Pseudosulfitobacter sp. DSM 107133: one gene and its partner. Each later gene encodes a partner of the first gene's protein in a complex. Links are inferred from orthologs where the notes say so. Each region holds a gene or a part of one and is shown on either strand. Other genes may lie near its edges.

Region 1 (8,163 bases):
ATTGGCGAATGACCCCCGAGGGTCAAGAGAGTTGGAGAAAACCCCGTGTCCCACACAGATGAACACGACGGCAACCGGCGCGACTTCCTGTACTACGCAACGGCGGGTGCAGGTGCTGTTGCAGTAGGTGCTGCCGTCTGGCCGCTGGTCAATCAGATGAACCCCTCGGCGGACGTGAAGGCGCAGTCGTCGATCCGCGTGGACGTGTCCGGCGTTGAACCGGGCACACAGTTGACCGTGAAATGGCTGGGCAAGCCCGTGTTCATCCGGCGCCGGACCGAAGCCGAAGTCGCCGCTGCGAATGCGGTTGATACGGATACGTTGCCCGATCCGATCGCACGCAACGCGAATATTGCGGGCGACGCGCCTGCGACAGATCCGAACCGGTCTTTGGTTCCTGCTGGCGGCGAAGCCGGTGCGGACAGCGACTGGCTGGTGATGATGGGCGTTTGTACGCACCTGGGCTGCGTGCCCCTGGGCGACGCAGGCGACTTTGGCGGCTGGTTCTGCCCCTGCCACGGTTCACACTACGACACTGCGGGCCGTATCCGCAAAGGGCCAGCACCGCAGAACCTTCCGGTTCCTGTGGCTGAATTCGTGGACGAAACCACGATTAAACTGGGTTAAGGGAAGGGAACGCAATGTCTGGAATTCCTCACGACCATTACGAACCGAAAACTGGTGCAGAAAAATGGCTTCACAGCCGTCTGCCCGTTGTCGGTTTGCTGTACGACACATTGATGATCCCCACACCCAAGAACCTGAACTGGATGTGGATCTGGGGCATCGTTCTGGTGTTCTGCCTGGTCTTGCAAATTGCCACCGGTGTTGTGCTGGTTATGCACTATACACCGCACGTTGATATGGCATTTGCCAGTGTCGAACACATCATGCGCGACGTGAACGGCGGCTATATGCTGCGTTACATGCACGCAAACGGCGCTTCGCTGTTCTTTGTTGCTGTTTACGCCCACATCTTCCGTGGTCTGTACTACGGGTCCTACAAGGCCCCGCGTGAGATCACGTGGATTATCGGCATGTTGATCTATCTGCTGATGATGGCGACCGGCTTTATGGGCTATGTTCTGCCCTGGGGTCAGATGTCGTTCTGGGGTGCCACGGTTATCACCGGTCTGTTCGGCGCGATCCCGTTCATCGGCGACAGCCTGCAAACCTTCCTGCTGGGCGGGCCTGCTGTTGATAACGCCACGCTGAACCGTTTCTTCAGCCTGCACTATCTGCTGCCTTTCCTGATTGCAGGTCTTGTGATCGTACACGTCTGGGCCTTCCACTCGACCGGCAACAACAACCCCACGGGCGTTGATGTGCGCAAAGGGTCGAAAGTAGAAGCCGAGAAAGACACGCTTCCGTTCTGGCCCTACTTCGTGATCAAGGACCTGTTCGCACTGTCCGTTATCCTTGTGGTGTTCTTTGCGGTTGTCGGCTTTATGCCCAACTATCTGGGCCACCCGGACAACTACATCGAAGCAAACCCGCTTTCGACACCCGCGCACATCGTGCCCGAATGGTATTATCTGCCCTTCTATGCGATCCTGCGTGCCTTCACGTCCGAGGTTTGGGTGGTGCAGATCGCATCGTTCCTGACCGGCGGTATCGTTGACGCGAAATTCTTTGGTGTTCTGGCGATGTTCGGCGCGATTGCGGTGATGGCACTGGTGCCGTGGCTGGACACATCTTCGGTACGTTCGGGCCGCTATCGTCCGATGTTCAAGATGTGGTTTGCCCTGCTGGTTATCGACTTTGTCGCATTGATGTGGCTGGGGGCGATGCCTGCGGAAGAACCCTATGCCACCTTCTCGCTGATCGGCGCGACATACTGGTTTGCCTACTTCCTGATCATCCTGCCGATTCTGGGCGTGATCGAGAAGCCGGATGCGCAGCCCGCAACGATCGAAGAAGACTTTGCCGCAAAAGTGGCCAAGACCGGTTCGGCCAAGGCCGACGCTGCGTCGCAGCCTGCGGAATAAGAGGATGAGCACCATGTTCAAGAAAATCGTACTTGGCGCTGCTGTGGCCGTTGGTCTGGCTGGAGGCGCTTATGCCGCTGGCGGAGAAGTGCATGTCGAAAACTTCGACTTCCCCTTCGACGGTCCGTTCGGCACCTATGACACCAACCAGCTGCAACGCGGCCTTCAGATCTACACCGAGGTTTGCTCGGCCTGTCACGGTCTGAAATTCGTACCGCTGCGCACGCTGGGTGACGAAGGCGGGCCACACCTGCCCGAAGATCAGGTTCGCGCCTATGCCGAACAATTCGAGGTTTTCGACCCCGAGCTGGACGACACGCGCCCTGGCAAGCCGGTGGATCACTTCCCCCATTCGGCATTGGAAAACGCACCCGATCTTAGCCTGATGGCCAAGGCGCGTGCGGGTTTCCATGGTCCTTATGGTCTGGGGATCAACCAGCTGATGAAAGGCATCGGTGGTCCTGAGTATATCGCCACCCTGCTGAGCAGCTATGAAGAGGCCCCCAGCTGTGCGCCCGAAGATTTTCCGGGTTATTACAACGTGGCCTTCGCAGCCGGCGGTTTCCCCGAGGAATGCAAGGACGAACACGGTCACCACATGTACCCCGGCAGCTGGATCGCTATGGCACCGCCGCTGGGTGGTGAGGACGTCGAGTTTGCCGATGGTCACTCGAACGAGCTGCACCACGAAGCGCAGGACGTTGCAGCGTTCCTGATGTGGACAGCTGAACCCAAGCTGTCGCAGCGCAAACAGGCCGGTTTTGTCGGCGTGCTGTTCCTGACTCTGCTGTCGGTTCTGCTGTACCTGACCAACAAGCGCATCTGGGCGCCGGTCAAGAAAAAGTACAAGCGCAAGGATTGATCCTGACGCATCGAACGACATGATAAACCCCCGCGCTGGCAACAGGGCGGGGGTTTTTCGTTGTCTGGTGATTGGCGGGTGGTTTCAGGCCAGCAGATGACTGTCCGCCATACCCGTGATGCTGGCGGTGACGATGCTGCCTTCGGTCCGGGGCGCGTCGAAATGCACTTCGGTAAATTGCGCCGTGCGGCCCATATGCGGGCTTTCCATGAGGATCTGGTGTGTGCGGCCCACCTGTGCGTTCAGGTGGCGCTGAACCTGTGCTGCGCCCGCCGCCCGCAGCCGTGCGGCGCGTTCCTTGATCGCGCGGCCGTTCACTTGCGGCATGCGCGCCGCAGGGGTTCCGGGACGGGGCGAATAGGGAAAGACGTGCAGCCACGTCAGGTCGCATTCCTCGACCAGCGCCAGCGCGTTTTCAAAATGCGCCTCGGTCTCGGTCGGGAAGCCTGCGATGATGTCGGCCCCGAACGTCATATCCGGCCGCAACGCGCGCGCCTCTTGGGCAAAGCGGATGGCATCGCCGCGCAGGTGCCGCCGTTTCATCCGTTTCAGGATCAGGTCGTCGCCGTGTTGCAGTGACAGGTGCAGATGCGGCATCAACCGCTGTTCGGTGGCAATTGCCTGCATCAGCGCCTCGTCCACCTCGATCGAATCAATCGAACTGATTCGCAGGCGCGGCAGGTCGGGCACCAGTTTGAGAATACGCATCACCAGATCGCCCAGACGTGGCGCGGCGGGCAGGTCGGCCCCCCAGGACGTCAGGTCGACACCGGTCAGCACCACCTCGTTATAGCCACGGTCCACCAGCCGTTTGATCTGATCCACCACGACCCCCGCAGGGACCGAGCGCGAGTTGCCGCGACCGTAGGGAATGATGCAGAAGGTACAGCGGTGGTCACAGCCGTTCTGGACCTGCACATAGGCGCGGCTGCGGGTGCCGAAACCGTCGATCAGGTGGCCAGCGGTTTCGGTCACCGACATGATGTCGTCAACCTGCACAGGCTCGGTGCCAAAGTTGCCGGCAAGGCCGGACCATGTGTTGGCCTGCATCTTTTCGGTGTTGCCGATCACCGCGTCGACCTCGGCCATATTGGCAAAGGTGTCCGGCTCGGTCTGCGCGGCGCAGCCGGTCACGATCAGGCGGGCGTTCGGATTGGCCTTGCGCAGCTTGCGGATGTCCTGACGGGCCTTGCGCACGGCCTCGGCGGTGACGGCGCAGGTGTTGACCACCACGGCGTCTTGCAGGCCCGCGCCCTCGGCCAGTTCCTTCATCGCCTCAAGCTCGTAAGCGTTCAGGCGGCAGCCGTGATTCGAGAAGATCGGGGCGCTCATGTCAGGCTGTCCAGAAACGCCTGCGTCAGATGGCCTGAAAAGACGTGCATGGTAGCACCGGTCATCCAGACGCCATCGTCGCGCCATTCCACGCGCAGTTGCCCGCCGTCCAGATCAATCACCACATCGCGCCCCGTCAGACCACGCCGCGCCGCTGCGACAGCCGTGGCGCACGACGACGAGCCAGACGCCAGTGTCAGCCCCACGCCACGCTCCCACACGCGCATACGGATGCGGTCGGGTCCGGTGATCTGCGCCACCTGCACGTTGGTGCGCTGAGGGTACAGCGGATGGTGTTCAATGCGGGGGCCAAGGTCGCTCAGGTCGACGGCTTCGGCGTCGTCCACGAAAAAGGTGCAGTGCGGATTGCCCATGCCGGTTGCGGTGGGCGCGCCGTCAATGGGCAGCTCCAGCGTGTCCATCTCGTGGGCCAGTGGAATCTCGTCCCAATCCAGTTGTGGGTGGCCCATGTTGACCGAGGTGATTCCATCGCCCATGTCGCGCGCTGCCAGATCACCGCGATCGGTGGTCAGATGCAGTGCATCGGCCCCGCTTTCGTCCATCAGATAGCGCGCAATACAGCGGGTGGCATTGCCACAGGCGGCGGACAGCGATCCGTCTGAATTGTAAAACGTCAGATGCGCGTCTGCCGCGCCCTTGGTGATGACAGCAAGCTGATCGAATCCCACACCACGGTGACGGTCGCCCAATGCCTGTGCCAGCGCAGGTGTAATCGCAACACCCTTCAGACGTGCATCGACGACGACAAAGTCGTTGCCCAGCCCGTGCATCTTCATGAAGGGCAAATTTGTTCGAGAATCCTGTGCCATGGCGCGCATATAACGCCGCCCCGAAGACGAATCCAGTACTGAGCCAATAAAGTTGGTGAATAGGGCTTGACCACCCCGCCAACTCTTTCTAGTTAGCCGCCTAGTGGGCCGTTAGCTCAGTTGGTAGAGCAACTGACTTTTAATCAGTAGGTCGTTGGTTCGAACCCAACACGGCTCACCACTTTCTCCCATTGAAGGACGATATGAAGTTTGCCGTTTTCGGCGGGCGTTCGGGGCTTTTCCACATTGGTTTTGATGTCTCGGGTGTCCTTCTTCTTGAGTGGCATACGCTTGTTTCGTCAACAACGGCGCGGTCCTGCGGCGCACTGCGCGCTGTACCAGCGACGGCTTTGCCAAATTCGGCCCGGTTTGCAACGTTAGATTAACTCGTCATCTGACGTTTGACAGGCGCGGCAGCGTCGCCGGTGGGGCGGTTCAAGGCATGCTGACATTATCTGTCACCATGCCTTGCTAATCTGCATCCACATTGTTCAGGAGAAATGAAATGGCACGAACTGGGTCCTGCAATTGCGGTTCGGTCCGCTACAGCATCACGGCAGATGTCCGCCACACCGGTGCATGTCACTGCGGCATGTGCCGCAAGTGGTCGGGTGGCGTCTATCTTGGGGTCGAGGTTGCCCCCGACGACATCACGATAGAGGGACAGGACAAACTGACCATCTACACGTCATCGCCCTGGGCCGAGCGGGCCTTTTGCGGCACCTGCGGGTGCAGCATCTATTACCGCGTCACCGCCCCTGGCCCGCATCAGGGCACCTATCACGTCGGATTGGGCACGCTGGACGACGCGGGCGGTATCACGTTGAACGGAGAGATTTTCATTGACCGCAAGCCGCCGGGCTATGCCTTTGCCGGCGATACGCACAAGATGACCGAGGCCGAGGTGATGGCGATGTTTGGCCCGGACTAGCGCGCGCCCAACATCGCCAGACGGATAAAGGCGCGTTCCACCAGCGCCATGGCGGGCGCGTGCTGTCCGGCCGAGCGCAGGGCAAGATCGGTATCGGTCAGTACGGTCAGCGCGGTTTCCAGCTTGGCAGGGCCCCAGTTGCGGGCCTGCGCCAGCATCCGGTCGCGATTCGATCCCCAGATTTGCGGGCGTCCCGACGTGTCCACCGCAGCGCGGTGCAGGTTGCGGAAGTGGCGCATCGCACCGATGCACAGGGTGACGGCGGTCACGCCCTGCGCCTGCAATTTGCGCATCACCGGCCCGATATCGGCCGCGCGGCCATCGCCCACCACCAGCAACACGTCGTCCACATCGGCCTCGGTCGAGGTGGGTGCGTTGGCGACGATGTCTTCGGCGGTCAGCGGCGTGGCGTCGCCGTGTTTATACAGGCTGATCTTTTCCAGTGTCTGGCGGAAATCGCCCGGGTCCAGCGCGCGGGCCAGATCGTTCAGCATGTCCATCACCGCGCGGTCCGGCGCTGTGACACCCGCCGCGCGCAGGGCGGCTTCGATTTCGTCGCGGGTGGGTGGATTGTCATAGATGCCCACCGCCAGAGCGGATTTGTGGCCTTCAAAGGCCTTGCGCAGCTTTGATGTGGGTTTCAGCGCTCCGGCTGATACGATGATTTGCGCATCACCCGCCTGCCAGTCGGCAAGTGCGGCGATGATCGTCGCGGCGGTGTTTTCGTTTGCATCCTCGACAAAGGCAGCGCGGGGGCCGGGAAAGAACCCGATGGCCTTGATCGCGTCCAGCAGCATTGCGGGGTATTTGCGCAACTCGGCGGCGGGGATGCGGGTCAGGCGCATTTCCTCTTCGCCCTTGTCGCCGATCAATGCCTTCAGCAGTTGCTGGCGTTTCAGCGCCACGCGCATGGCGTCGGCCCCGTAGATCAGAATGCCGGTGCTGTCCGGATCGGGTTTGGCGAAATAGCCGTTCGCCTGTGCACCGGCCAGCTTCATAGTTTGGTGGCGACCAGCCGGTCAACGACCATGTCACCCAGCGCTGTCATCAACCGCTGACGCGCATCGCGTTCGGCGGCCAGCGTTGCCACGGTGGATCCGGTTGAGGAATAGCCGGTAAAATTGGTGACGGTTCCGGTGCTGACAACCGCGCTGTTGGCGCTGCTGGTCAGCGTATATGTGGCCGTCCCCAACAGGTTATAGCGGTCGATGTCGCCATCGGCGTCAATCGCCAGACCTTCCCGTGTCACGATCAGATCAATCGCCAGACCATAGGCGGGGTCGCCCGCGCGGCCAAGGCGGCGTTCGATCTGTTGCAGCATCAGCTGGTCGTCGCGGGTGTCAGGCGCTTCGACCAGAACGCGCCCCTGTAACGCCGTGCCTGCCCCTTGCGGCCCGTAAACCGGCGCAAAGCCGCAGGCGGCCAGCAGGGGCAGCGCAAGAAGCGTTTTATACAACGACATTGACGATCCGTCCCGGCACCACGATCACCTTTTTCGGCTGGCCCCCGTCCAGGGCCTTTTGAACAGGTTGGCTGGCCAGCGCCAGCTTTTCAACCTCTTCCTTCGACATGTCGGCGGGAACCGTGATTTCGCCACGCCGTTTGCCGTTGATCTGGATCGGCAGGGTCACGGTGTCGTCCACCATCATCGCTTCGTCCGCTTTCGGCCAGTCGGCCAGCGTGATCAGGCCCGCGCCGCCCTGATGCGACCAGATCGCCTCGGCCAGGTGTGGCGTCATCGGGGCCATCAGCTGCGCCAGCGTCATCACGGCAGTGCGTTGCGCCGTGTGGCCTGCCTTGGATTTCTGCAAGGTGGCGGTAAAGGCGTAGAGCTTGGCAATCGCCGCGTTGAAGCCAAAGGATTCAATCGCGACGGTCACGTCGTGAATGCATTTGTGCATGGCGCGCAGCAGGTCGTCGTCGCCTTCGCCGGGCGCGTCGTGATCCATGTCGGTGATCCGGTGCGAGATGTTCCAGACCCGGCTGAGGTGCTTGTACGCGGCCTCGGCCCCCGAGGCGGTCCATTCCACGTCACGCTCGGGCGGGCTGTCGGACAGCACGAACCAGCGCGCGGTGTCGGCGCCGAAGGATGAAATGATGTTCAGCGGATCGACCACGTTGTTCTTCGACTTGGACATTTTGGCCGATGGGACGATCTCGACCTCGCCGCCGCCGTCGATCAGGAACGCCTTGTCCCCCTTCAGCTCGACCGCTTCGGGA
Region 2 (3,550 bases), 3.0 Mb from region 1 along the record:
CCCCAGTGCCGCACCTGTATCATCCGCGATCTCTGCCAATTCGAGGACAAGACCCAATGACACAATATGAACTTGTTGGCATCGGCAACGCCGTTGTCGATGTCATCTCGCATGCCGACGACCAGTTTCTGGGCAACATGGGCATCGAAAAAGGCATCATGCAGCTGATTGAACGCGACCGCGCCGAAGTGCTGTACGGCGCAATGAACGACCGCTTGCAGACCCCCGGCGGATCGGTGGCCAACACGCTTGCAGGCGTCGGTGCGCTGGGTATGAAGACCGCCTTTATCGGACGGGTGAACGATGACGTTCTGGGCCGGTTCTACGCCGACGCGATGACCGGTGTGGGCACCGAATTTGTCAACGCACCGGTTGCGGGCGGCGATCTGCCCACGTCACGCTCGATGATCTTTGTGTCGCCCGATGGCGAACGGTCGATGAACACCTATCTGGGCATCTCCACCGATCTGGGCCCGGCCGATGTGCCCGACGCTGTCGCCTCGGCGGCCAAGATCATGTTCCTCGAAGGGTATCTGTTCGACAAGGACCATGGCAAACAGGCGTTCCTGCAAGCGTCGCGGCTGACCCGCGCGGCGGGGGGCATGTCGGGCATCGCCATTTCCGACCCCTTTTGTGTTGACCGCCACCGCGCCGATTTCCTGCGCATGATCGGCGAAGAACTGGACTATGTCATTGGCAACGAGGCCGAAATCAAGTCGCTGTTCGAAACCGACGACCTTGAAGCAGCCTTGGGCAAGACCGCCGCCATGTGCCCCACCGTGGTCTGCACCCGTTCGGGCGATGGCGTGACCCTGATCCGCAACAGCGAACGGGTGGACGTGCCGGTGACCAAGGTTGTGCCGGTCGATGCCACGGGTGCGGGCGACCAGTTTGCCGCCGGCTTCCTGTTTGGTCTCGCCTCGGGGCGCGATCTGGCCACCTGCGGGCGCATGGGCAACGCCTGTGCTGCCGAGGTTATCAGCCACATCGGTCCCCGCCCCGAAGCGGACATGATGGAGGTGTTCCGCAAGGAAGGTCTGGTCTGATGCTGGAAAACGGAATGCATGACGTACCGCTGGGCAAGATCGCCACAGTGGTCACGCATCTGGAAATGCGCGCGCGTGCCGACATCTCGGGGCGCACTGCCCCTCAGGGCTGGACCCTGCGCCGCATGGAAAAGCCGGATCTGGACTGGTATCGCCGCATCTTTCAGGCGGTGGGTGAAGACTGGCTGTGGTTCTCGCGCCGTGGCCTGTCCGACGATGCACTGGCCGCGATCATTCACAGCGACGATGTCGCCATCTGGACCCTATCCAAAGGCAGCACCGACGCCGCCCTGCTGGAACTGGATTTCCGCGTGTCAGGGGAATGCGAGCTGGCATTCTTCGGCGTTACCCCGGACCTGATCGGCCTTGGTGCAGGGCGTTACCTGATGGACGTCGCGATTGATCAGGCATGGGCGCGCGACATCAACCGCTTTCACGTCCACACCTGCACGCTGGACAGTCCGCAGGCGCTGGGGTTCTACCGCCGTGCAGGGTTTACGCCGATCCGCCAACAGGTCGAAATCGACGACGACCCGCGCGTGGCCAAAGGGTTTGACGACGCGCTGGCCCCGCATGTGCCGCTGTTGGCCCCTTAGGGTCACAGATAGGTTTCGAATTCGGCCAACACGGCGGCGTAAACATCGCGCTTGAACGGCACGATGCCGTCCACCACCTGCGCGGGCGCGACCCACTTCCATGCGACAAATTCGGGATGCTCGGTGGCGATGTTCACATCCCCGTCCGCCCCTTTGAACCGCAGCAGGAACCACTTCTGCTCTTGCCCGCGATACTTGCCGCCCCAGATGTCCGGCACCACATCGTGCGGCAGATCATAGGGCAACCAGCCCGCTGTTTCAGCCTCGACCTCGACCAATGACGACGGGATGCCGGTCTCTTCCTCCAGTTCGCGCAGGGCGGCTGCTCGGGCATCCTCGCCCTTGTCCACGCCACCCTGTGGCATCTGCCAGAATTCACGGAACCGGTCATGACGCTGCCCGACCCAGACCTGCCCCGCCGCATTGACCAGCATCACGCCCACATTGCGCCGGTATGGCAGCGCGTTAATCTCTTCCGGTGTCATCGTACTCTCCTGTCGTTTGGGCTGTGATATATTGCCTTACGCCGCGTTGCACATGACATTCCCGCCCAACTGGGGCGAAATAGCGCGAAATCATACCGCCGGAGGATTCCATGACAGCTTACCGCCACATGCTCGCCCCGCTCGACCTTGGCTTTACCACTTTGAAGAACCGCGTGCTCATGGGGTCCATGCACACCGGCCTTGAGGAAACCAAGGACTGGAACCGTGTCGCAGAGTTCTACGCCGAACGTGCGCGCGGCGATGTGGGCCTGATGGTGACAGGGGGCATCGGCCCCAACATGGAAGGGTCGGTCGCACCCGGTGCCGCAATGCTGGCGACGGACGAAGACATCAAGAATCACAGCGTCGTCACCGACCGTGTCCACGCGGCAGGCGGCAAGATCGCGATGCAGATCCTGCACGCGGGCCGCTATGCCTTCAGCCCCAAGTGCGTGGCGCCCAGCCCCGTCAAATCCCCGATTTCCCCCTTCCCGCCGAACGAGCTGGACGAAGAAGGCATCGAGAAACAGATCAGCGACATCGTCAACACCGCCGCCCGCGCCCGCGAGGCCGGCTATGACGGGGTCGAAATCATGGGGTCCGAGGGGTATTTCCTGAACCAGTTCCTTGTGACCCACACCAACAAGCGCACCGACCGCTGGGGCGGTTCCTATGAAAACCGCATGCGCCTGCCGATCGAAGTGGTCCGCCGCACCCGCGAAGCCGTGGGCGATGACTTTATCATCATCTACCGCCTGTCGATGATCGACCTTGTGCCCGATGGATCGACCTTTGACGAGGTCGTGCAACTGGCCAAGGAAATCGAAAAAGCGGGGGCCACCATCATCAACACCGGCATCGGCTGGCACGAGGCGCGCATCCCGACCATCGCCACCTCGGTCCCGCGCGCGGCCTTTGCATGGGTCACCAAGAAACTGATGGGTCAGGTGAACATTCCCATCATCACGTCAAACCGCATCAACACCCCCGAGGTCGCAGAGGAGGTCCTGTCGACGGGCTGCGCCGACATGGTGTCGATGGCCCGCCCGATGCTGGCCGACCCGCATTTCGTGTCCAAGGCCGCCGCAGACAAGGCTGCGCAGATCGCGCCCTGCATCGCCTGCAATCAGGCCTGTCTGGACCACACCTTTGGCGGCAAGATCAGCTCGTGCCTGGTGAACCCGCTGGCCTGCTATGAAACCGAACTGCCGATCACGCCAACCGACACCCCAAAATCAATCGCCGTCGTCGGCGCAGGTCCCGCAGGCCTGTCCACCGCTATCACCGCCGCCCAACGCGGGCACAGCGTGACCTTGTTTGACAAGTCAGACGAGGTCGGCGGGCAGTTGAACATGGCCAAGCAAATCCCCGGCAAGGAAGAGTTCTGGGGGCTGGTCGACTGGTATCGCACCATGGTCGACAC

What was found. The genes of interacting proteins can lie anywhere in the genome.
Region 2: the proteins of dapF (region 1) and DSM107133_RS16305 are in contact, whole or in part, in a solved structure (PDB 5YGU), measured with the Escherichia coli proteins. The link is inferred for Pseudosulfitobacter sp. DSM 107133 from one-to-one orthologs.

The regions. Positions count from the first base shown.
Region 1 is NZ_CP085154.1:234,274-242,436, forward strand. Bases 3,101-5,988 are described here. They hold dapF (diaminopimelate epimerase), read right to left. Parts: upstream 5,022-5,988; coding sequence 4,179-5,021; downstream 3,101-4,178. Other genes in these bases: mtaB (tRNA (N(6)-L-threonylcarbamoyladenosine(37)-C(2))-methylthiotransferase MtaB), read right to left, coding at 3,101-4,182; DSM107133_RS01170 (GFA family protein), read left to right, coding at 5,518-5,943; holA (DNA polymerase III subunit delta), read right to left, coding at 5,940-5,988. Also shown: petA (ubiquinol-cytochrome c reductase iron-sulfur subunit), read left to right, coding at 46-627; petB (cytochrome b), read left to right, coding at 642-1,988; DSM107133_RS01150 (cytochrome c1), read left to right, coding at 2,002-2,850; more of mtaB, read right to left, coding at 2,935-3,100; more of holA, read right to left, coding at 5,989-6,941; LPS assembly lipoprotein LptE, read right to left, coding at 6,938-7,405; leuS (leucine--tRNA ligase), read right to left, coding at 7,392-8,163. UniProt on the Escherichia coli protein: Involved in the succinylase branch of the L-lysine biosynthesis and in the biosynthesis of the pentapeptide incorporated in the peptidoglycan moiety. Catalyzes the stereoinversion of LL-2,6-diaminopimelate (L,L-DAP) to meso-diaminopimelate (meso-DAP).
Region 2 is NZ_CP085154.1:3,271,040-3,274,589, forward strand. What follows is about bases 387-3,084. They hold DSM107133_RS16305 (RNA pyrophosphohydrolase), read right to left. Parts: upstream 2,128-3,084; coding sequence 1,645-2,127; downstream 387-1,644. Other genes in these bases: DSM107133_RS16295 (adenosine kinase), read left to right, coding at 387-1,046; DSM107133_RS16300 (GNAT family N-acetyltransferase), read left to right, coding at 1,046-1,642; DSM107133_RS16310 (NADPH-dependent 2,4-dienoyl-CoA reductase), read left to right, coding at 2,238-3,084. Outside these bases: nth (endonuclease III), read left to right, coding at 1-60; more of DSM107133_RS16295, read left to right, coding at 57-386; more of DSM107133_RS16310, read left to right, coding at 3,085-3,550. UniProt on the Escherichia coli protein: Master regulator of 5'-end-dependent mRNA decay.